3 regions of the Streptomyces sp. 891-h genome follow, and region 2 is predicted to be linked to each of the others. Evidence: riboswitches for the same ligand, from Rfam matches in the RefSeq annotation. Region 2 holds a riboswitch; each other region holds the start of a gene.
The links. A riboswitch is a leader RNA that binds a small molecule or an ion and turns the genes downstream of it on or off. The one in region 2 is predicted to bind thiamine pyrophosphate.
Positions count from the first base shown of each region.

Region 1: linked by a shared signal. The riboswitch ahead of HC362_RS08575 (thiamine ABC transporter substrate-binding protein) and the one ahead of thiO (glycine oxidase ThiO) in region 2 are both predicted to bind thiamine pyrophosphate.
Region 3: linked by a shared signal. The riboswitch ahead of thiC (phosphomethylpyrimidine synthase ThiC) and the one ahead of thiO (glycine oxidase ThiO) in region 2 are both predicted to bind thiamine pyrophosphate.

Region 1 is NZ_CP050693.1:2,051,662-2,058,656, forward strand. Features, by position in the region: gene HC362_RS08570 (iron ABC transporter permease) at 1-803, opposite strand, end outside; gene HC362_RS08575 (thiamine ABC transporter substrate-binding protein) at 1,001-2,077, opposite strand; TPP riboswitch at 2,073-2,189, opposite strand; gene rlmN (23S rRNA (adenine(2503)-C(2))-methyltransferase RlmN) at 2,283-3,389, opposite strand; gene HC362_RS08585 (phosphatidate cytidylyltransferase) at 3,459-4,667, opposite strand; gene frr (ribosome recycling factor) at 4,707-5,264, opposite strand; gene pyrH (UMP kinase) at 5,499-6,254, opposite strand; gene tsf (translation elongation factor Ts) at 6,450-6,995, opposite strand, start outside.
Region 2 is NZ_CP050693.1:5,659,699-5,666,693, forward strand. Features, by position in the region: gene pknB (Stk1 family PASTA domain-containing Ser/Thr kinase) at 1-2,026, opposite strand, end outside; gene HC362_RS24825 (thiazole synthase) at 2,680-3,477, opposite strand; gene thiS (sulfur carrier protein ThiS) at 3,486-3,707, opposite strand; gene thiO (glycine oxidase ThiO) at 3,704-4,972, opposite strand; TPP riboswitch at 4,968-5,081, opposite strand; gene HC362_RS24840 (FAD-dependent oxidoreductase) at 5,260-6,468, shown strand; gene HC362_RS24845 (Rv2175c family DNA-binding protein) at 6,502-6,876, shown strand; gene thiE (thiamine phosphate synthase) at 6,989-6,995, shown strand, end outside.
Region 3 is NZ_CP050693.1:3,852,510-3,859,504, forward strand. Features, by position in the region: gene HC362_RS16780 (NUDIX domain-containing protein) at 1-184, opposite strand, end outside; gene HC362_RS16785 (hypothetical protein) at 423-596, opposite strand; partial or broken gene HC362_RS16790 (transposase) at 696-866, shown strand; gene HC362_RS16795 (hypothetical protein) at 1,131-1,928, opposite strand; gene thiC (phosphomethylpyrimidine synthase ThiC) at 2,829-4,619, opposite strand; TPP riboswitch at 4,612-4,747, opposite strand; gene HC362_RS16805 (YibE/F family protein) at 4,819-6,288, shown strand; gene HC362_RS16810 (DUF5326 family protein) at 6,294-6,512, opposite strand; gene HC362_RS16815 (cupin domain-containing protein) at 6,705-6,995, opposite strand, start outside.

The DNA of each region.
Region 1 (6,995 bases), 3.6 Mb from region 2:
CGCCGTGCGGTGTGCTCAGCGGGAACGAGACTGAGCGCCGTCTCGCGCTTGCGCAGCGACCAGGCGTGCACCGCCAACAGGGCAGCGACGGCGGCGAACTGGACGAGCGTCAGCACAGCCGCCGTGGGCAGGTCCAGCAGGGTGGCGGTCTGCCGGTAGATCTCCACTTCGAGCGTGGCGTAACGCGGGCCGCCCAGCACCTGGATGACGCCGAAACTGGTGAAGGTGAACAGGAACACGATCAGCGCGGCGGCTGCCACGGACGGCGCCAGTGCCGGGAGGGTGACCCGTCGCCAGGCGGTGAACCGGCCCGCTCCCAGCACACGTGCGGCCTCCTCCTGGCGCGGGTCCAGCTGGGACCACAGGCCGCCGACAGTGCGCACGACGACCGCGTAGTTGAAGAAGACGTGCGCCAGCAGGATCGCCCACACGCTGGTGTCCAGCCGCACACCCAGCCATTCGTCCAGCACTCCCCCGCGTCCGGCCAGCGCCAGGAAGGCGGAGCCGACCACCACGGTCGGCAGAACGAACGGAACTGTCACCACGGCACGCAGGAGCCGCTTGCCCGGAAAGTCGAACCGTGCGAACACATACGCGCCGGGCAGCGCCAGCGCGAGCGTCAACGCCGTCGAGGCGGCGGCCTGCCAGAGCGTGAACCAGAGCACCTGGAGGATGTCCGGGTCGCTCAGCACCTGCCCGATCCGGCCGAGCTGCCACTGTCCGCCCTCGCGCAGCCCGCGCCCCACGATGGCGACCACCGGGTAGCCGAAGAAGACCGCGAAGAAGGCCATCGGTACGGCCATCAGCGCGAGCCGCACCCAGCCTGCGCCCCGGCGGCGCGGCACAGCGGCGGCCGCTCCCGGCGAGGGGACGGCCTCTCCCGGCGAGGGGGCGGGCAGGCCCGTGAGACCTGAGGGATCCGGCGCCCCAGGCACTTCCGGGGTGCCGGAGGTGCCCTGGGCGCCGGAAGAGCCCGAGGGGGCGGAAGAGCCCGGGCCCGCTACTTCACCGCGAGCGAGGTCCACGTCTTGATCCACTGCTCACGGTGCTCAGCGATCTTCTTCGGGTCCAGGGTGGCCGGGTCGTCGACCGTTTCGCCGTACTTGGTGAACAGCTTCGGCAGCTCGGCGTCCGCGCGGGCGGGGCTGACGAACATCTTCAGCGGCAGGTCCTCCTGGAACCGCTTGCTGAGCAGGAAGTCCAGCAGCGCCTTGCCGCCCTTGGTGTTCTTCGCGCCGTCGAGCAGCCCGGCGTACTCGGTCTGCTGGAAGCACGTGCCCTTGGCGACACCCGTCGGCGCCTGCTCGGGCGGGTTCTTCACGCCCATGACCTCGGCGGGCGGGCTGGAGGCATAGGAGACGACCAGGGGCTTGTCGCCCTTGCCCTTGCCTTCGCGGGAGCCCGTGAAGCGGTCGTTGTAGGCCTGCTCCCAGCTGCCGGCGACCTCCACCCCGTTACCGCGCAGCTTCTTCCAGTAGTCCTGCCAGTCCTTCTCGCCGAACTCGGTGACGCTCGCCAGCAGGAACGCCAGGCCGGGCGAGGAGTTGGCGGCGTCCTCGGTCACCAGCAGGTTCTTGTAGCGGTGCTTGGTCAGGTCCCGCAGGGTGCGCGGCGGGTCGAGCTTCTTGTCGGCGAACCACTCCCGGTCGTAGTTGACACACACGTTGCCGGTGTCGACCGGGGTGACCCGGTGCTTGTCCGGGTCGGCCTGGAGCCGCTCGGGGACCTTGTCGAGCCCCTTGGCCTTGTAGGAGGTGAAGACGCCCTTGTCGAGGGGGCGCGAGAGGAGGGTGTTGTCGACGCCGAAGAAGACGTCGCCCTGGGGGTTGCCCTTGTTGAGCACCGCCTGGTTGACGGCGGCCCCGGCGTCCCCGCCTCGCAGCACCTTGACCTTGTAGCCGCTGCGCTTCTCGAAGTCCTTCAGCACGGACTTCGAGACGGCGAACGAGTCGTGGGTGACCAGTCGGACGGTCTTGGGGTCCCCGCTGTCACCGGAGCCACCGCACGCGGTGGCGAGGAGGGCGAGGGTGAGGACAGCAGTGGTGGCGGCGGCAGCGCGCCGCGCGTGCTTCATCATCAGTGCATCGACTTCCTACCCGGCATGACCCGGGCGAGGTTCGAGGGTCTGCGACGCGTACGGGGCGTACGGTCGCACTCTCAGCGCTGTGAGCGCTCCCCTGTCGGCTGTTCGGTTTTGGCGGGCCGCCGGTGCGGCCCGTTCGAACACTATCAGTCGGGCCTTTTCGGCCAGAGATCAGCGGCCGGAAGCCAGATGTCAGAGGTCAGCGCTCGGTCGCCGCGAGCTGACCGCACGCACCGTCGATCTCCTGGCCCCGGGTATCCCGCACAGTCACCGGTACACCGTGCGATTCGAGCGTCCGCACGAACTCCGCCTCGTCCTCGGGCCGGGAGGCCGTCCACTTGGAGCCGGGGGTCGGGTTGAGCGGGATGAGGTTGACGTGCACCCGCTTGCCCTTCAGCAGCCGGCCCAGCAGGTCGGCCCGCCACGCCTGGTCGTTGATGTCCTTGATCAGCGCGTACTCGATGGAGACCCGGCGCCCGGACTTGGCCGCGTACTCCCAGGCGGCGTCCAGGACCTCGCGCACCTTCCAGCGGGTGTTGACCGGGACGAGGGTGTCACGCAGCTCGTCGTCGGGCGCGTGCAGGGAGAGCGCCAGCCGGCATTTGAAGCCCTCGTCGGCGAAGCGCAGCATCGCGGGCACCAGGCCGACCGTGGAGACGGTGATGCCCCGCTGGGAGAGCCCGAGGCCGTCCGGCTCGGGGTCGGTCAGCCGCCGGATGGCGCCGACCACCCGCTTGTAGTTGGCCAGCGGCTCGCCCATGCCCATGAAGACGATGTTCGACAGCCGTGCCGGTCCCCCCGGCACCTCGCCGTCCCGCAGGGCGCGCATTCCGTCGACGATCTGGTGGACGATCTCGGCGGTGGACAGGTTCCGGTCCAGACCCGCCTGCCCGGTGGCGCAGAACGGGCAGTTCATCCCGCATCCGGCCTGCGAGCTGATGCACATGGTGACCCGGTCCGGATACCGCATCAGCACCGACTCCACGAGCGTCCCGTCGTGCAGCCGCCACAGCGTCTTGCGGGTGGTGTCGTCGTCGCAGCTGATGTGCCGCACCACGCTCATCAGGTCGGGCAGCAGCTGGTCCGCGAGCTTCTGCCGGGCGGCGGCCGGGATGTCGGTCCACTGCTCAGGGGCGTGCGCCAGCCGCGCGAAGTAGTGCTGCGAGAGCTGCTTGGCGCGGAACGGCTTCTCACCGATCTCGGCGACCGCCTCCCGGCGCTCCTGGGGGGAGAGGTCGGCGAGGTGGCGGGGCGGCTTCTTCGCGCCGCGCGGGGCGACGAACGTGAGTTCTCCAGGGGCAGGCATAACTTCACCAGTGTCGCAGACCCGCGGGCGTCCCCGGCCCCGGGCTGCGGGGCCGGGTACCAGGTACGCTCAGCCCGCGCCGACGAAGATCACCAGCAGCAGCCACACCACCGGAGCGGTCGGCAGCAGCGAGTCGAGGCGGTCCATGATGCCGCCGTGTCCCGGCAGCAAGGTGCCCATGTCCTTGATGCCCAGGTCCCGCTTCATCATCGACTCGCCCAGGTCGCCCAGGGTGGCGCTGACCGAGACCGCCAGGCCCAGCAGCAGGCCCTGCCACCAGCTTCCGCCGTCGATCAGGAACTGGGTGCACAGCGCTCCCGCCACCATGGCGAACGTCACCGCGCCGATCAGCCCCTCGCGGGTCTTGCCGGGGCTGATCCGGGGCGCCAGTTTGTGCCGTCCGAAGCGCCAGCCCACCGCGTAGGCGCCGGTGTCGCTGACCACGGTGAGGATCAGGAACGTCAGCACCCGCTTCGGCCCGTCGTCGGCGGCCAGCATCAGGGCGACGAAGGTGGCGAGGAAGGGGACGTAGAAGGCGGCGAAGAGGCTCGCGGTCACATCCCGCAGATAGTCGGCCGCCGGCTGGGTCATCCGCCACGCCAGTACGGCGAGCGCCGTGAGCGCCATGGCCACCCACGCGCCCTCCGCGCCCCGTACGTATCCGGCGACCGTCATGGCCGCGCCGCCGAGCGCCAGCGGCACCAGCGGCACTCTGATGCTCTTGCGTTCCCGCAGCCGCGAGGTCAGCTCCCACAGCCCGACGACGACCGCCAGCACGATGACGCCGAGGAAGACCGGCTTGTAGAAGAAGAGCGCAGCCAGGATGACCACGCCGAGCCCCAGGCCGACCCCTATGGCGGCGCGCAGATCCCGGCCGGCGCGCTTCTTGCCCTGGCCCGTCCTGCTCTCTCCGGAGGGCGCGGGCGACGGGGCGCCCGGCTGCCGGGAGGCGCCTTCCGCCCCGTTCGGGTCGTTCGGCTGCGGGCCGCCGGGTGGACCGGCGGGGCCTGTGAAACCGGGGCCGTGGCGACGGTGGCGGCCTTCGTGGCCGTCTGACGCGTCACCGGGGCTCCCGGGGTCGGACACCATGGGCATACGCTGAGTCTGCGACGCGCCGCCGCCCACATCGTGCACGGTGCCGGTCACGTCGTGGGCGGACAGGTGACCATCGCCCGGGCGGGGCATCGCCGAAGGGGTGGCGTGGCCCGGCTCGGGCGGACCCCAGTACCGGGCGTTCCCCGCGTCCGGTTGCGGCGCTCCCCAGGATGAGTCGTTCACAGATTGCAGCCTTCGACCTCGGACCTTGAGACGGTGGGCTCAGACTTCGAGCAGCTCGGACTCCTTGTGCTTGAGCAGCTCGTCCACCTGTGCGACGTACTTGGCAGTGGTGTCGTCGAGCTCCTTCTCGCCCCTGCGGCCCTCGTCCTCACCGACCTCGCCGTCCTTGATGGCCTTGTCGATGGTCTCCTTGGCCTTGCGCCGGATGCTGCGGATGGAGATCTTGGCGTCCTCGCCCTTGCTCTTGGCGACCTTGATGTACTCCCGACGGCGCTCCTCGGTCAGCTCGGGGAACGTCACCCGGATGATATTGCCGTCGTTCGACGGGTTGACGCCCAGGTCCGAGTCGCGGATGGCCTGTTCGATGTTGCGCAGCGAGCTCTTGTCGAACGGAGTCACCACGGCCATCCTGGGCTCGGGGACGGAGAACGACGCCAGCTGGTTGATCGGCGTCATCGTGCCGTAGTACTCCGCCAAGATCTTGTTGAACATCGCCGGGTGCGCACGGCCGGTGCGGATAGCGGCGAAGTCCTCCTTGGCGACGACGACCGCCTTCTCCATCTTTTCCTCGGCTTCGAGGAGGGTCTCTTCGATCACCACGTGCTCCTGGTTCGATGAATGAGCCTGACTGCTTCATCCGGGGCTGTGAGCTGACGGCCGCCCCGCGGGAGCCCCGGCCCCCGCAGTGCCCTGATTCCTGCACGGTGTCCGACCGGCAGGCTGTTGTCCATCCCCGTACCGGGCCGTTCGTACGCCACGGTGTTGCCGACGGAGCCGGACGATCCCGGCGGACGCCGCTCCGCCGGACCGCGAGGCCGTCGACGGGGCCGCTCAGACCCGGGTGCCCTGGTTGCTCACCAGAGTGCCGATCTTCTCACCCTTGACCGCGCGGGCGATATTGCCTTCGGCGAGCAGCTCGAAAACGAGGATCGGGAGCTTGTTGTCACGGCAGAGGGTGATCGCTGTCATGTCGGCGACCTTGAGGTCGCGCGTGATGACCTCGCCGTACTCGAGCGCGTCGAACTTCACCGCCGCGGGGTTCCGCGCCGGGTCGGAGTCGTAGACGCCGTCCACGCCGTTCTTGCCCATGAGCATCACCTCGGCGTTGATCTCCAGAGCACGCTGGGCCGCGGTGGTGTCGGTGGAGAAGTACGGCATGCCCATACCGGCGCCGAAGATGACCACACGGCCCTTCTCCAGGTGCCGGATGGCGCGCAGCGGGATGTACGGCTCGGCGACCTGGCCCATGGTGATGGCGGTCTGGACGCGTGAGTCGATGCCCTCCTTCTCCAGGAAGTCCTGGAGCGCCAGGCAGTTCATGACGGTGCCGAGCATGCCCATGTAGTCGGAGCGGGCCCGGTCCATACCGCGCTGCTGGAGCTCGGCGCCGCGGAAGAAGTTGCCGCCGCCGATGACGACGGCCATCTCGGCGCCGTCACGGACGACCGAGGCGATCTCCCGGGCCATCTTGTGCACGACATCGGGGTCGACACCGAGTCCGCCGCCGCCGGCGAACGCCTCGCCGGAGAGCTTCAGCAGGAAGCGTCGCCGATGGTCACTGTCTTTGCCGGTGTCATTGCTGGTCATGGAGATCTCCTCGTGCACATACGAAAGAGGCCACTGCCGTCGGATCCTCGCGGTTCCCTCTGCGGCAATGGCCTCCTCGTCACAACTGCCCTGTGCCCGACCTTATCGGGCCCGTGCCGGTTCTGTGCGCGGTGCTCGGTGTATCCACCTCCGAGCGAACAGAACCGGCCTGCGGGATGCGTCAGGAACGGGCTCTCAGGCGCCGACGCGGAAGCGGGCGAAGCGCTTCAGCGAGACACCGGCCTCCTGGAGGACCTTCTGCACGGACTTCTTGTTGTCCTTGGCGAAGGGCTGGTCGAGGAGGGTGTTCTCCTTGAAGAAGCCGTTGACCCGGCCCTCGATGATCTTCGGCAGGGCCTGCTCGGGCTTGCCCTCCTCGCGGGCGGTCTCCTCGGCGATACGGCGCTCGTTGGCGACCGTCTCCTCCGGGATGTCCTCGCGGGTCAGGTACGCCGGGGCGAAGGCGGCGATGTGCTGCGCGACGTCCTTGGCGATCTCTTCGTTCGCCCCGTCGAGCTCGACCAGCACGCCGACCTGCGGGGGCAGGTCCGGGCTGGTGCGGTGCAGGTAGGAGCCGACGTAGGCGCCGGAGAACTGCGCGAAGCGGTCCAGCACGATCTTCTCGCCGAGGGTGGCGTTGGCCTCGTCGACGTACGCCTGGACGGTCGTGCCGGCCTCGATCTCGGAGGCGAGCAGCGCGTCGATGTCGGCCGGGGAGGTGGCCTCGACGTGCTTGGCGAT
Region 2 (6,995 bases):
CCCCGAAGAAGATGCGGCGCACCGTCACCTCGAAGCCCGCCTGCTCCAGCTTCGTGGTGGCCTCGTCCTCGCTGCGGCCCTCCACATCCGGGACCTCGACCATGTCGGGCCCCTTGGAGACCGTCAGCGTCACGGTGTCGCCCTTGGCGAGCGAGCTGCCGTCGGTGGGGGACTGACGGGCGATGGCGCCCTTGTCGTGCTCGGAGTGGATCCGCTCGGAGGCGATGCGGACCTTCAGGCCTGCCTCCTTCAGCTCCTTCACCGCGTCACTCTGCTCGTCACCCACCACATCGGGCACCTCGATCGGAGCGCCCTTGGAGACCGTCAGCGCCACCGCGGCACCCGGCCTGCGCTTGCTGCCCGGCCGGGGATCGGTGGTGATGACCGAGCCCTGCGCGGTCTCCTCGTCGAACCGCCGCTTGACCGTCCCCGGCTCCAGCCCGGCGTCCTTGAGCTGACGGCGGGCGTCCGAGAGGGGAGTGCCCTTCAGCTCGGGGACCTTCACCACATGGGGGCCGCGGGAGACGGTCAGCGTGACGCTGCCCGTCTTGCGTACGCGCTCGCCCGGCTTCGGATCGGTGCTGATCACATGGCCGCGCTCGACCCGCTCGCTGTAGTCGCGCTCGACCTTCACATCCAGCCCGGCGTCCGAGAGCTTCTCCGTCGCCTCCGACTGGGTCTTGTCCAGCACGGCGGGGGTCTGGACGAACTGCCCGGAATTGACGTACCAGATGCCGGTGGCCACCAGGGCCACCAGCAGCACGCCCAGCGTCACCAGCCACCAGCGCGGTTGCAGTACCCGCCGCCGGGGTCCGCCGGGGGTGGGACCTTCCGCCTCGCCGCCGGCGCCGCCCGGCGGAGCGGTGGGCGGGGAGGCGGGGGGCGCCGAGAGAATCGCCGTACGGTCCATCGGCTCGGCGTCCGGCGCCGGTGCAGGCACCGGGGGGATTGTCGCGGTGTCGGTGGCGTCCGCGAGGTGGGCGGCCTCCGCGAGGTGGGCGGCCTCCGTTGGGCGGGGGATCACGGAGGTTTCGGCCTCGCTCGCCGAGGTGGCGCCGACCGGGGTCGCGGCCGCGGGGTGTGCGGCGTCGGCGTCGGCGGCGGCGGCCGGGTCTGTGCGGCTCGCCGGGCCCGTGCCGCCGTCCTTGGCCTGCGGCGGTACCGCGTCCAGCTCCTCGTCGGTCAGCCCCGCCCTGGCCGAGCGGACCTCCGCCAGCAGCGCGACCGCGTCCTCGGGCCGCCCCTCGGGCGACCGCGCCGTCGCCCGCGCGACCACGGCGTCCAGCGCCGCCGCCATCCCCGGCACCGCCGCCGAGGGGGCCGGCATGTCCTTGTTCAGATGCTGGTAGAGCACCTGCGCGGGAGAGGCCCCCGAGTGCGGCTTGGTGCCGGTCAGCATCTCGTAGAGCATCACACCGCACGAGTACAGATCCGTACGCGGCGTCGCCGTGCCGTCCTCGATCTGCTCCGGCGCCAGATACGAGACCGTGCCCAGGATGGAGTCCGTCGTCGCCGAGGTCTGGCTGTCCACGGCCCGGACCAGCCCGAAGTCGGCGACCTTGACCCGGCCGTCGTCCCCTATCAGCACGTTCTCCGGCTTCACATCCCGGTGTACGAGCCCGGCGCGGTGTGCCGCGCCCAGCGCGGCGAGCACCGGTTCCAGGATGTCGAGCGCCGCGCGGGGGCGCAGCGCGCCTCTGTCGCGCAGCACGTCACGGAGCGTGCAGCCCTCCACGTACTCCATCGCGAGATAGACGTACGTGCCGTCCGTCCCCTGGTCGAAGACCCCGACCACGTTCTGGTGCGCGAGCCGCGCGGCCGACTTCGCCTCCCTGATGAAGCGGGTCACGAACGTGTCGTCCGCCGAGAGGGAGGTGTGCATCACCTTCAGGGCCAGCACGCGGTCCAGGCGGGTGTCCATGGCGCGGTACACCGTCGCCATGCCGCCGACGGCTACGCGGGCGTCGATGCGGTACCGGCCGTCGAGAACCTGGCCCACCAGGGGGTCCTTGAGGGTGGTGTCCATTGCGCAGAGTGTACGAGGGCGCTGCGCTGGCTTTGCCGCTTGGTTGCGGGTTGCGGCTGTTTCGGAGCCGAACAGTGACAACCCCTCACGGGGTGGCCCGCCGCGTTGTGGACCCGGACCCCTCACGGGGTGGCCCCCCCGCTTGTGGACGCACGCCCCGTTTGTTGCTTCGGCTTGCCGCCGAGTGGTCGTGTCGGGGGGGCGAGCCCCTCACGAGGTGGTCCCCGCTTGTGGACGCACGCCCCGTTTGTGTCCCGGCTCGCCGCCAAGTGGTCGTGTCGGGGGGCTCCGCCCCCCAACGCCCCCCGCTAGGTGGGCTTCGCCCCCCTAGGACCCCCCTGCCGCCTGGGACTACCCCATTGCCGTAAAGAGCGTCCCCTCAGTGGTGCGGGTCCTTGGACCGGCCGGTGACGACCCTGCGGGAGTCACCGGCCGGACCAAGGGCCTCAGTCATAAGCCGGGACAAGGGAACGTGAACAGGGGTGCCCTTTTGCGGAAGGGGGCTCCTAGGGGGGCGAAGCCCCCGTAGCGGGGGGCTGTTGGGGGGCGGAGCCGCCCCAACGCCCGTCCGGCGAGGACCCGGGGGTTGGGGGGCGGAGCCCCCATGAATGGGAGGGGGCCCAAGAATGGGCCCTCAGCCAAGGGTGGCGGCCTCAGCGAAAGGCGGGGCGTTCGGGGTCCAAGAGGGGGACCCCCTCGGAGGGGGAGGAGGCCTCAGCGAAGTGGCGCCGCGGAATGCGCCCCGCGCGGAATGCGAGGCGCCCACCCTCAACGGCATGCCGCATGCCCTCAGCCATGAGCACGGGCTCCTGAGCCCGCGTAACGGCGGAAGCCAGCATCACGGCGGCGCACCCCAACTCCATCGCGAGGGCCACATCGGAGGCGGTGCCGGCCCCGGCGTCGAGCACCACGGGTACCCCCGCCCTCTCGGTGATGAGCTGAAAGTTGTGCGGGTTGCGGATACCGAGCCCGGAGCCGATGGGGGAGCCGAGCGGCATGACGGCGGCGCACCCCACGTCCTCCAGCTTCCGGGCGAGTACGGGGTCGTCGTTGGTGTACGGCAGCACGGTGAAGCCGTCGTCGACCAGGGTCTCGGCGGCGTCGAGCAACTCGACGGGGTCGGGCAGCAGGGTGCGCTCGTCGGCGATGACCTCCAGCTTCACCCAGTCGGTGCCGAGCGCTTCGCGGGCGAGCCGGGCGGTGAGCACCGCTTCACCTGCGGTGTAGCACCCGGCGGTGTTCGGCAGTACGCGGATGCCGTGCTTGTCGAGCAGGGACAGCACGGAGCCGCTCACGGAGGGGTCCAGCCGCCGCATGGCGACGGTCGTCAGTTCCGTGCCGGAGGCCAGCAGGGCGCGTTCCAGGATGTCGAGGCTGGGCGCGCCGCCGGTGCCCATGATCAGGCGCGAGGTGAAGGTGGTGTCGCCAATGGTCAGCGGATCGTCGGCCATCGCTGTGCTCAGCCTCCCTGGACTGCGGTGAGAACTTCGACGCGGTCGCCTTCCCCGAGCGTGGTGGCGGCCCAGCGGCTGCGGGGGACGACGTCCTCGTTGAGCGCTGCTGCCACGCCGGAGGGCGCGGTGGTGAGGGTGGCCACGAGCTGGTCGAGGGTGAGTCCGGCGGCCACCTGGCGGGGCTCACCGTTGACGGAGAGGGTCAGTGTGCCGGCGGTGGAGGTCATACGGGCTGCTCCTGGAGCGCACGGGAGGGAGCGGGGGTGGCGGCGGAAGAGGCGAAGCGGCGTGGGGTGAACGGCAGCGCCGGCTCGGGCAGCTCGCCGGTGGTCAGCACTTCGGCAAGCACCTCGCCGGTGACGGGGGTGAGCAGGACCCCGTGCCGGTAGTGGCCGGTGGCCAGGTGGAGCCCGGCCAGTTCGGTGGGGCCGAGCAGGGGTGCGTTGTCGGGGGAGCCGGGGCGCAGCCCGGCGCGGGTCTCGGCCAGCGGCAGCTCGGTGACGCCGGGTACGAGTTCGTGCGCGTCCCGCAGCAGCTCGTACACGCCGCCGGCGGTGACCGTCGTGTCCCAGCCGAGCTCTTCGCTGGTGGCGCCGACGACCAGCTCGCCGTCCTCGCGGGGCACCAGATAGAGGGGAGCGCCGCGCACCACGGCACGCACCGTGCGGGAGAGGAAGGCGCCGTGTCGCGCTGGCGGCATCCGCAGCCGCAGGACCTGGCCCTTCACCGGGCGTACCGGGGGCGCCACCTCGGGTGGCAGGCCCTCCAGAGCGGAGCTGCGGGAGCCGAGCGCGAGGACCGTCTGCCCGGCGTGCAGTTCCGTGCCGTCCTCCAGGGCGGCGCCCACGGCGCGGTCCCGGGAGGTGAGCAGCCGCAGCGCTCGGGCGCGGCGGAAGGCGACGCCCGAGCGTTCGCAGGCGCGCAGCAGTGCCGCGGCCAGCCGGCGGGGGTCGATCTGGTGGTCGCCGTCCACGCGGGCTCCGCCGCGTACGGAGGGCGCCAGCATCGGCTCCAGACGGCGGCACTCGCGGCCGGTCAGCCACTGCGATTCCAGTCCGCAGCGCTGCTGGAGCGCGTGCAGCTCGCGCAGGTGGGCGCGGTCGTCGGCGTCGAGCGCGACCGCGAGGGTGCCGCAGGCGCGGTGGCCGGTCTCCAGCCCGGTGGCGTCCTCCAGTTCGGCGACGAAGTCCGGATAGCGCGCCGCCGAGGCGAGGTTGAGGCGCAGCAGCGTCTCCTCGCCGTAGTGCAGCTCGGTGACGGCCGCCAGCATGCCCGCCGCCACCTGCGCCGCGCCGCCGCCGGGCCCGGGGTCGACGACGGTGACCTTCAGACCGCGCCCGGCCGCTCGCCAGGCGGTGACCAGGCCGATGAGCCCGCCACCGAGCACGAGCACATCGGGGCTCGCGCCGGGTCCGAGCGGGGCGGCGGTCCCCTTCTCGGCAGGAATCCCCTCGTTCGCCGGGTGCTCCGCAGGACCTGTCGTGCCGCGCATGGGCGCTGCTGCTCCCTTCGCCGGAATGACCCGGATCAGGTTCGGACGGTCGGAGGCCGTCGCAGCCTCCCTCTCAGCCCGGTGCGTCCGGGCTCCCGCGTATGCCGTGTGTCTACCGCACCCACCCTACTGCGGTGCGGGTGAGCCGGGTAAGGCCACCGGGTGGGACCGGGCGCCTCGCCGGGGGCCTACGACCGCCGGCGGATGGCCGTGCGAGCCGACCGGCATACAGTGATCGCGTGAGTGACAGTCAGAAACAGCAGCGGGTCGTGATCGTGGGCGCGGGTATGGCCGGTGTGCAGACCGCCGTACAACTGCGCGAACAGGGCTGGCCCGGCTCCGTTCGACTGATCGGGGCCGAGCCGCACGCGCCGTACGACAGGCCGCCGCTGTCCAAGGCCGTGCTGCTCGGCAAGGGCGAGGAGGCCCAGGCGCCGCTCTTCGAGATCGACTTCGCGAATCTGGACATCGAGCTCGAACTGGGCAGGACCGTCACCGGGCTGCGCGCCGACGAGCGGCTGCTGGTCACCGACGCGGGGCCGGTCCACTACGACCGTCTGGTTCTGGCCACGGGGGCCGAACCGGTCGCCCTGCCGGGAAGCGAGGGCGTGCCCGGTGTCCACCTGCTGCGCACTCTGGACGACGCGCAGCGGCTGCGCCCGGTGCTGGCGGCGCGGGGCAGGATCGTGGTGGTCGGCGCCGGCTGGATCGGCGCGGAGTTCGCCACGGCGGCGCGCGAGCGCGGCTGCGAGGTCACCGTCGTCGAGGCAGCGGACACCCCGCTGCCGGGCGCGCTCCCGACGCAGGTGACCGAGCCGATGCGGGCCTGGTACGCGGAGGCCGGGGCGACGCTGCGCACCGGGGTCGCCGTCGAGTCGGTCGAACGCGGCGGGGTGCTGCTCGCCGACGGCACACGGCTGGCGGCGGACGCGGTGCTGGTCGGCATCGGGGCCCGCCCGGCGACCGGCTGGCTGCGCGGCTCCGGCGTCGAGCTGGGCCCCGACGGTGCCGTGCTCGCCGACGCCCGGCTGCGCGCCGCTGTCCCGGGCGGCCACGACGCCGGTGTCTACGCGGTGGGCGACTGCGCCTCCTTCCCGTCGGCCCGCTACGGCGAGCGGCTGCTGATCCACCACTGGGACAACGCGCTGCAGGGCCCCCGTACGGTCGCGGCGAACCTGCTGGCCGAGGGGCACGCCGACGGCGAGGCCGACACCGTCGTCTACGACCCGGTGCCCTACTTCTGGTCCGAGCAGTTCGGCCGTTTCGTGCAGTACATCGGGCACCACGCGGAGGGGGACGAGCTGGTGTGGCGCGGCTCCCCGGACGGCGCCGCTTGGAGCGTGTGCTGGCTGCGCGGGGAGCGGCTGGCCGCGCTGCTGGCCGTCGGCCGTCCGCGCGATCTCGCGCAGGGCCGGAAGCTGATTCAGCAGGGTACGGCCGTGGAACGGACGCTGGTGCGCGACGCGGCCGTGGCCCTGAAGCAGGCGGCGCGGTAGTGACTGTCGGCACCAGATGGCAGTCTGGAACCCGTGACCGAGATTGACGCAAAGACCGAGGCTCTCGTCCCCGCCTGGCTCACCCTTCCCGACGTCGCCGAAAAGCTCGGCGTCGAAGTGACCCGGGTACGGCAGCTCGTGAAGGAAGGCCAGCTGATCGCGGTGCGGCGGGAAGCGGAGTCCGGCAACAGGGTGCTCCAGGTTCCGGCCGCCTTCATCGGCGAAGGCCGGATCGTGAAGGGCCTGGCGGGCACCATCACGCTCCTGAAGGACGACGGCTTCAGCGACGAAGAGATGCTCGAGTGGCTGTTCACCGAGGACGAGTCCCTGCCCGGCTCGCCGGTGACGGCCCTGCGGGAGAACCGGGGCACGGAGGTCAAGCGCCGCGCCCAGGCGCTCGCCGTCTGACGCCGCCGCCCGGGCCGGCCGGCCCGGGCACAGCACGAGAACACCGACACCACCGGGTGCGTGGGCCCGCTCGTGGGCCCGCGCACCCCCGCACGGGGGGAACCACCGCGCCATGTCCC
Region 3 (6,995 bases), 1.8 Mb from region 2:
GTGCCTCGACAACGGTGTGGTCCACATCGGGTTCGACTCCGCCCCCCGGTGTGATCCAGTACGGCTCCTGACCGGGCTTGGTGCGCTTGATGAGGATCATCTCGGCGGGCTCGCCGGGGGCGGCGCCGGGCGCGAGAAGGATGGCGCGGGCAGTCCGCTTGACCACGGGACGTTCGACGAACATGCAGGAGGTCTGGCCCGCATCGCCCCGGGCCAAACCCTCCGCTTTCGTCACCGTGCGTTGCGGGACATTAAATCTCCCGATAAGTCCATACCGATAAGTGATTGGACACTGACGTTGAGTCAACTACTCTTGTCGTCTGCGCAGCTTCGCGCGTAGAGCCGGGCAGCGCGCCGAGCCGGGCGGTTCGTGGCAGGAGGGGGGAGCCACGAACCGCCCTTCACACTTCACGGCAGCGGACTCACTGCGCCATCGGCAGATACACCCGGTTGCCCGCCTCGGCGAACTCGCGGGACTTCTCCGCCATTCCGGCCTCGACCTCCTCCATCGTGGCGCCGTGCTGCTCGCGGATCTCCTGGGAGATCTTCATCGAGAAGAGCATCACCAGATGCGGCATATTCGCCACCGTGGCCATGCCCGGCAGGGCTACGGGACAGGGGGGAGGCACCCGATGGAGAAGCGTGAAGAGGTCGTCAGCAGGTTGCGAGGGGTCCCCGAAGGGCTGCCCTCGGTCAAGGCCTGGCTCTGGGAACCCCGCCGCCTGCGGTTTCGCCTCTTCTCCGCGGCCGCCCAACTCGTCACCACCGGCCGCCGCAGAACCCTCCGCCTGGCCCGGCACTGGCCCTGGACCGGTGAGGTCACACGCGCCCTCGAACGACTCGCGCTCCTACCCAACCCCGGCTGACCAGCAGACTTCCCGTCTGCTGACCAGCAGACTTCCCGTCCCAACGACAGCACCACCCACCCCCGGACAGTGGAACCCGGCGCACACCCGACGCGACAGTCGGACCACCGGCCTGCCCACCACCAGCCCCAGAAAGCGAAAAGGCCCGCCGGCTCCGTCGGCGGACCCTCACGCAAGATCGAGGCTAAAGAGGGCATACGCGTAGCTGATGTCGTCTGTGTCGGGCAACCTCGACCGGCGCTGACCGACGGCACTTCATGCTGCTCATGGCGCCAGCCGGAGGAGCTCGTTGATGCCGTACGGGTACAGCCACGGGCTATGGTCACCGGCTTGGAGTCGGTCGACCGCGATCAGCGCGTCGGCCGCGGTCTTGCAGCGTGGATGCCGCGTGGCAAAGGTGGCGATGCGGGCTCGCTGGGTGGGCAGCCAGGCGGCGATCACCTGAGGGTCGCCGTCGTACCACCACGTGAACCGGAGTTCCTCCCAGAGCAGGTCGGTCGCCCAGCCGAGGGCGAGGCGGACGAGCCCGGCGTCCGCCTCGGGGCCGGCAAGCCCAGCAATGTGCTCCAGCCACGGCCCCATATCACCCGTTGCATGGGCGATCCCTTCCAAAAGGTCGGCAATATCCGAAGGCGACCGGCCATCAACCAGAGCGATCGCCAGCAGGGCTCGGAAGGCTTGCTCTACAACGGCACGTTCGGGCGCAGGCCAGTCAACGAACTTGGCCCCGCGCCGGCCGAGATGACCGAGTTCTTCAGACGGATCGGCGCCATGGCCCTCCGGCCCCCAGTAGCGCAGCGCACGCGGCATGAGACGACGCCATAGGACGGGGTACTGGTCCGCTTCCCAGTGGCTGACGACCTCACGCATGAAATGCCCGAGGAGATCGTCTGGGACGGCAGCGGGATCGCCACCAAGAATGTGCAGCTCCGACTCCGGGGTGCAGTAAGTGCAGCCGTCCACCGGGCGGTCAAGCTCGGGAGGTGACGCGAAGACCCGGTCAGCCTCGGCCAGCGCGTGCCGCCACATTGTGTACGGATCGGGGTCAAGAGGACCGGACATGGTACGACCTGCCGAGAGGACTCCGCGCAGGGGAACCTGGCGAAGAGCGGGACTCTACCACTTGGCGATGTCCGAGGCTCCAGCCTCGGCCTGACACCCAGGCTTGACATCAACGACGCCAGGCAGCAGCAGCCATGAGCGACCTGCGACAACCGTGCGTCCCACGTCCCTGGGTGTCGTGAGGCCCCTCTGATCGAACTCCTAAAGGGGGTGTCACTCCGAGTAATGGCCGACCTGCCCACTTGGTGTCCTCAGCGAGCGCTCCGAGTGCGCCCTGGGGGTCGGCTCAGCCGCTACGGCCGGGCGTGCGGCCTTCGGCCGGTCCCGTCCGGGCGGCAGCCGCCCCCGGGCTGACAGGCGACATGGGCGCATGAGGAGCCCTGCTGATCGCAGATCTTTCGTCGTCCCCAGTGCGCCCACAGGCATCTCAGCAGCGCCGGCTCCCGTTCCAGCCCGAGCCGGAGTCCCGCACTCGGCCGTCGGCGTGACCACGAGCAGCAGCCAGCGTCACGAAATTGCTTGCGGGATGTAGGGACCTCAGCCTGCTTCCCGCAGTCCGGCAGACGCGATCCGCACCAGCATGGCCAATTCCCGAGCAGCTTCCACCGGGACTGCCAGCCGGACGACGCCCGAGCCGTCCGCAGTCGCATCAGCCCGCGTCCGCACCGGCCGCGAGCTGGGCCGTCACCACCGACCCCGCAAGTTTCGTGGCCTGCTCGCGGGTCTCCGTTGCCGTCGCCACCTGAAGGAAGTCAGTCATGCCCGCGAGCCCAGTTCGGGTCGTCGGACGCTGCTCCAGAGCATCCGGCCACGTGCCGCAGGCCAGCGGAACTGATCAGCCTTCACCGGCCGAAGCGGCCCCGGGAGAGCCGAGGCCGCTTGCCTGGTGACGCGACTGGATCAGTCCGCGATGGGCAGGTAGACGCGGTTACCCGCTGCCGCGAACTCCCTCGACTTCTCCAGCATCCCCGCCTCGATCTCCTCGACGGATGCGCCTTCCTCACCGCCGAACTGCTCTGTGATGCTTCTGCTGATCTTCATCGAGCAGAACTTCGGCCCGCACATGGAGCAGAAGTGTGCGGTCTTGGCAGGTTCGGCCGGCAGCGTCTCGTCGTGGAACGAGCGGGCCGTGTCCGGGTCGAGGGCCAGGTTGAACTGGTCCTCCCAGCGGAACTCGAAGCGGGCGTCCGAGAGTGCGTCGTCCCAGTCCTGGGCTCCGGGGTGGCCCTTGGCCACATCCGCCGCGTGGGCTGCGATCTTGTAGGTGATCACGCCGGTCTTGACGTCGTCCTTGTCCGGCAGGCCCAGATGTTCCTTCGGGGTGACGTAGCAGAGCATCGCCGTGCCCCACCAGCCGATCATCGCAGCGCCGATGCCGCTGGTGATGTGGTCGTAGGCGGGGGCGATGTCCGTGGTCAGCGGGCCCAGGGTGTAGAAGGGGGCCTCGTCGCAGACTTCCTGCTGGCGGTCGATGTTCTCCTTGATCTTGTGCATGGGCACATGGCCCGGGCCTTCGATCATGGTCTGCACATCGTGTGCCTTGGCGATCCGATTGAGTTCCCCGAGGGTGTCCAACTCGGCCATCTGCGCGGTGTCGTTGGCGTCCGCGATCGAGCCGGGGCGCAGCCCGTCGCCGAGCGAGAACGTCACGTCGTACGCGCGCAGGATCTCGCACAGCTCGCTGAAGTGCTCGTAGAGGAAGCTCTCCTTGTGGTGCGCCAGGCACCACGCGGCCATGATCGAGCCGCCGCGCGAGACGATGCCGGTCTTGCGGCGGGCCGTCAGCGGGACGTAGCGGAGGAGGACGCCCGCGTGCACGGTCATGTAGTCGACACCCTGCTCGCACTGCTCGATGACGGTGTCCTTGTACACCTCCCAGGACAGCTCCTCGGCCTTGCCGTCCACCTTCTCCAGCGCCTGGTACAGCGGCACCGTGCCGATGGGGACGGGGGAGTTGCGCAGCACCCACTCGCGGGTGGTGTGGATGTTGCGCCCTGTCGAGAGGTCCATGACGGTGTCGGCTCCCCAGCGGGTGGCCCACGTCATCTTCTCGACCTCCTCCTCGATGGAGGAGGTGACGGCGGAGTTGCCGATGTTGGCGTTCACCTTCACCAGGAAGTTCTTCCCGATGACCATCGGCTCGGTCTCGGGGTGGTTCACATTGGCGGGCAGTACGGCGCGGCCCGCGGCGATCTCGTCCCGGACGAACTCGGGGGTCAGGTTCTCGCGGAGGGCGACGTACTCCATCTCCGGGGTGATCTCGCCCCGCTTCGCGTACGCGAGCTGGGTGACGGCGCTGTCGCCGCGGCCCCGGCGCGGCTGGCGGGGGCGGCCGGGGAAGACCGCGTCCAGACCGGCCAGATCAGTCGCTCCGCTCCGGAGCAGCCCGCCGCGCGGGCTGGTGTGCTTGATGCCGTCGTCCTCGGGCCGCAGCTCCCGGCCCGCGTACTCCTCGGTGTCTCCCCTCTGGATGATCCAGTTCTCGCGCAGCGGCGCCAGACCGCGGCGCACGTCGGTGTCGATGTTGGGGTCGGTGTACGGCCCGGAGGTGTCGTAGAGCGTCACATCCGTGCCGTTGGTGAGATGCACGCGGCGGACCGGCACCCGGATGTCGGGGCGCGGCCCCTGCAGATATCCCTTGTGCGAGCCGATCGCGTTCTCGGCGCGCGCGTGTGCATCCTGCGTGGTCATGAGACCCACTCCCTACGCCGGCATTACCCGGTAACAGGTTCGGCGGTCGGCGCAGCCGTTTCCGTGGTCCCTTCCACGGAGGTCAGCGCCCTCTCAGCCCCGTGCTCGGAGCTCCCGCGATGTGCAAAGGCATCTCTACGCTAACGGCACACGGCCCGGACTGAACACCCCGCATGGCCGTTCTTGCGATGATCGGGCGGTGACCCATTCCGACTCCGCCGACCCCGCGTCCCCTGGCGGCCCCGCCACCGGCCACACCGCCGGTCACGGAAACCCGCATGCCCAGGGCCACTCGCATGCCCACGAACCCTCGCACGCCCACGGCCACTCGCACGCCCACGCACACGGGCCCGCCGCGCCCGTCTCCCGCCATCTGAGGAAGGTCATCGCGGCGGTGCTCGTGCCGTTCGCGGCCGCGGTGCTGACGGGCCTGGTGGTGCTGTGGCCGGGAGGCGCGCCGGACCACAAGCACGACCGCTCGGGGGTCGGCTTCGACCGGCCGACATTCGCCGCGAAGGTCGTCGGGCTGACCGAGGTCGACTGCGACAAGGTCAATGTCCAGCAGCCGCCCGCCTCCTCGGGCGGCGCTGCCCAGACCCCGGGCGGGACCGGGCAGGGGGGCTCACACGGCCCGTGTCACAAGGCGAAGATCGAGGTCACCGAGGGCAAGGACAAGGGGCACACCTTCACCGAGGTGGTGCCGCCCGACGCCACCCGCACCTACTCCGTCGGTCAGGGCGTGGTCGTCGGCTACGCGGAGAAGGCGCCGCGCAATCTCCAGTACAGCGTCGTCGACGCCGACCGTGACGTGCCGATGCTGCTGCTCGCGGGCATCTTCGCGCTGGTGGTGGTGGCGGTCGGACGGCTGCGCGGGGTGCTGGCGCTGGCCGGTCTCGTCATCAGCTTCGCCGTACTGACGCTGTTCATCCTCCCGGCCATACTGCAGGGCTCCAACCCGCTGGTGGTCGCGGTGGTCGGAGGCAGCGCCATCATGCTGACCACGCTGTATCTGTGCCACGGCCTGTCGGCCAGGACCTCGGTCGCGGTGCTGGGCACGCTGGTGTCGCTGCTGCTGATCGGGCTGCTGGGCTCGCTGTTCATCGGCTGGGCCCGGCTGACGGGCAACACCGACGACCAGACCAGCCTGGTGCACGGGCTCTACCCCGGCATCGAGATCAGAGGACTGCTGCTGGCCGGGGTGCTGATCGGCTCGCTCGGTGTGCTGGACGATGTGACGGTCACCCAGACCTCAGCCGTCTGGGAGCTCAGGGAGGCCGATCCGGGGGCGAGCTGGCGCCGGATCTACCGCTCCGCCATGCGGATCGGGCGCGACCACATCGCGTCGGTCGTCAACACCTTGGTGCTGGCCTACGCGGGTGCAGCCCTGCCGTTGCTCCTGCTGTTCTCCATAGCCCGCAGCGATGTGACGATGGTCGCCACGAGCGAGGTGGTCGCCGAGGAGATCGTCCGTACGCTCGTCGGCTCCATCGGCCTGGTGGCGTCGGTGCCGGTGACCACCCTGCTGGCCGCGCTGGTCGTCTCCGCCGACCGGGGCGGCCGCTCCTCGGATGCTCGGCCGAGCATTCCGGCTCCCTCGCCGGGTGTCCCGGCGGCGGCTCGCCGCCCCGCGGTCAGCGGCGGCCGCGGCCGCCGCCGCAAACCGAAGTGAGGGACTCACCAGTCACTGCGGCTGGAGGCGCCGGCCTTGAAGCGGCGGACGAGGTAGACGACTCCGCCGACCAGGGCGACAAAGATCAGCACCTTGAACAGCAGGCCGATGAGGAAGCCGACCACGCTGGCGATCAGGCCGCCGAACACCACAAGGGCGATCACCGGTATGACGATCCATGTGACCCACCACGGCAGGCCGGAGAGGGTGCCTTTCGCGTCCATGACTGTGTGCTCCGTCTCTGAGAGTTCTCGAAGGCCTTGTGCCCTCTGCCCTCGATGCTAGGGCGGGCCGCAAGGCGACGGGGCGGTCACAGCCCCAACCCTCCCCTGAATCCGACCCTGAGGGGACCCTGAAGTGAGGAGCCGTCGCGGGGGGCCGGGGGCCGGGGGCCGGGGGCCGCGGGGAGCGGCTCCTCAGCCCTCCGGCGGTGAGAAGACCACCAGGACGCGCAGGTCCTCGGAGATGTGGTGGAACTTGTGCGCCACCCCGGCCGGGACGTAGACGACGCTGCCCCGCGCCACATGGGTCGTCTCGTCGCCCACGGTGATCGATCCGCGTCCGCTGACGACGAAGTACACCTCGTCCTGGGCGTGCGGCTGCTGTCGGTCGACGGCGCCCGCGTCCAGCGCGTAGAGACCGGCCGACATGTTGCGCTCGTGCAGGAACCGCAGATACGCGCCGTCGTTCACAGCGCGCTCCGCCTC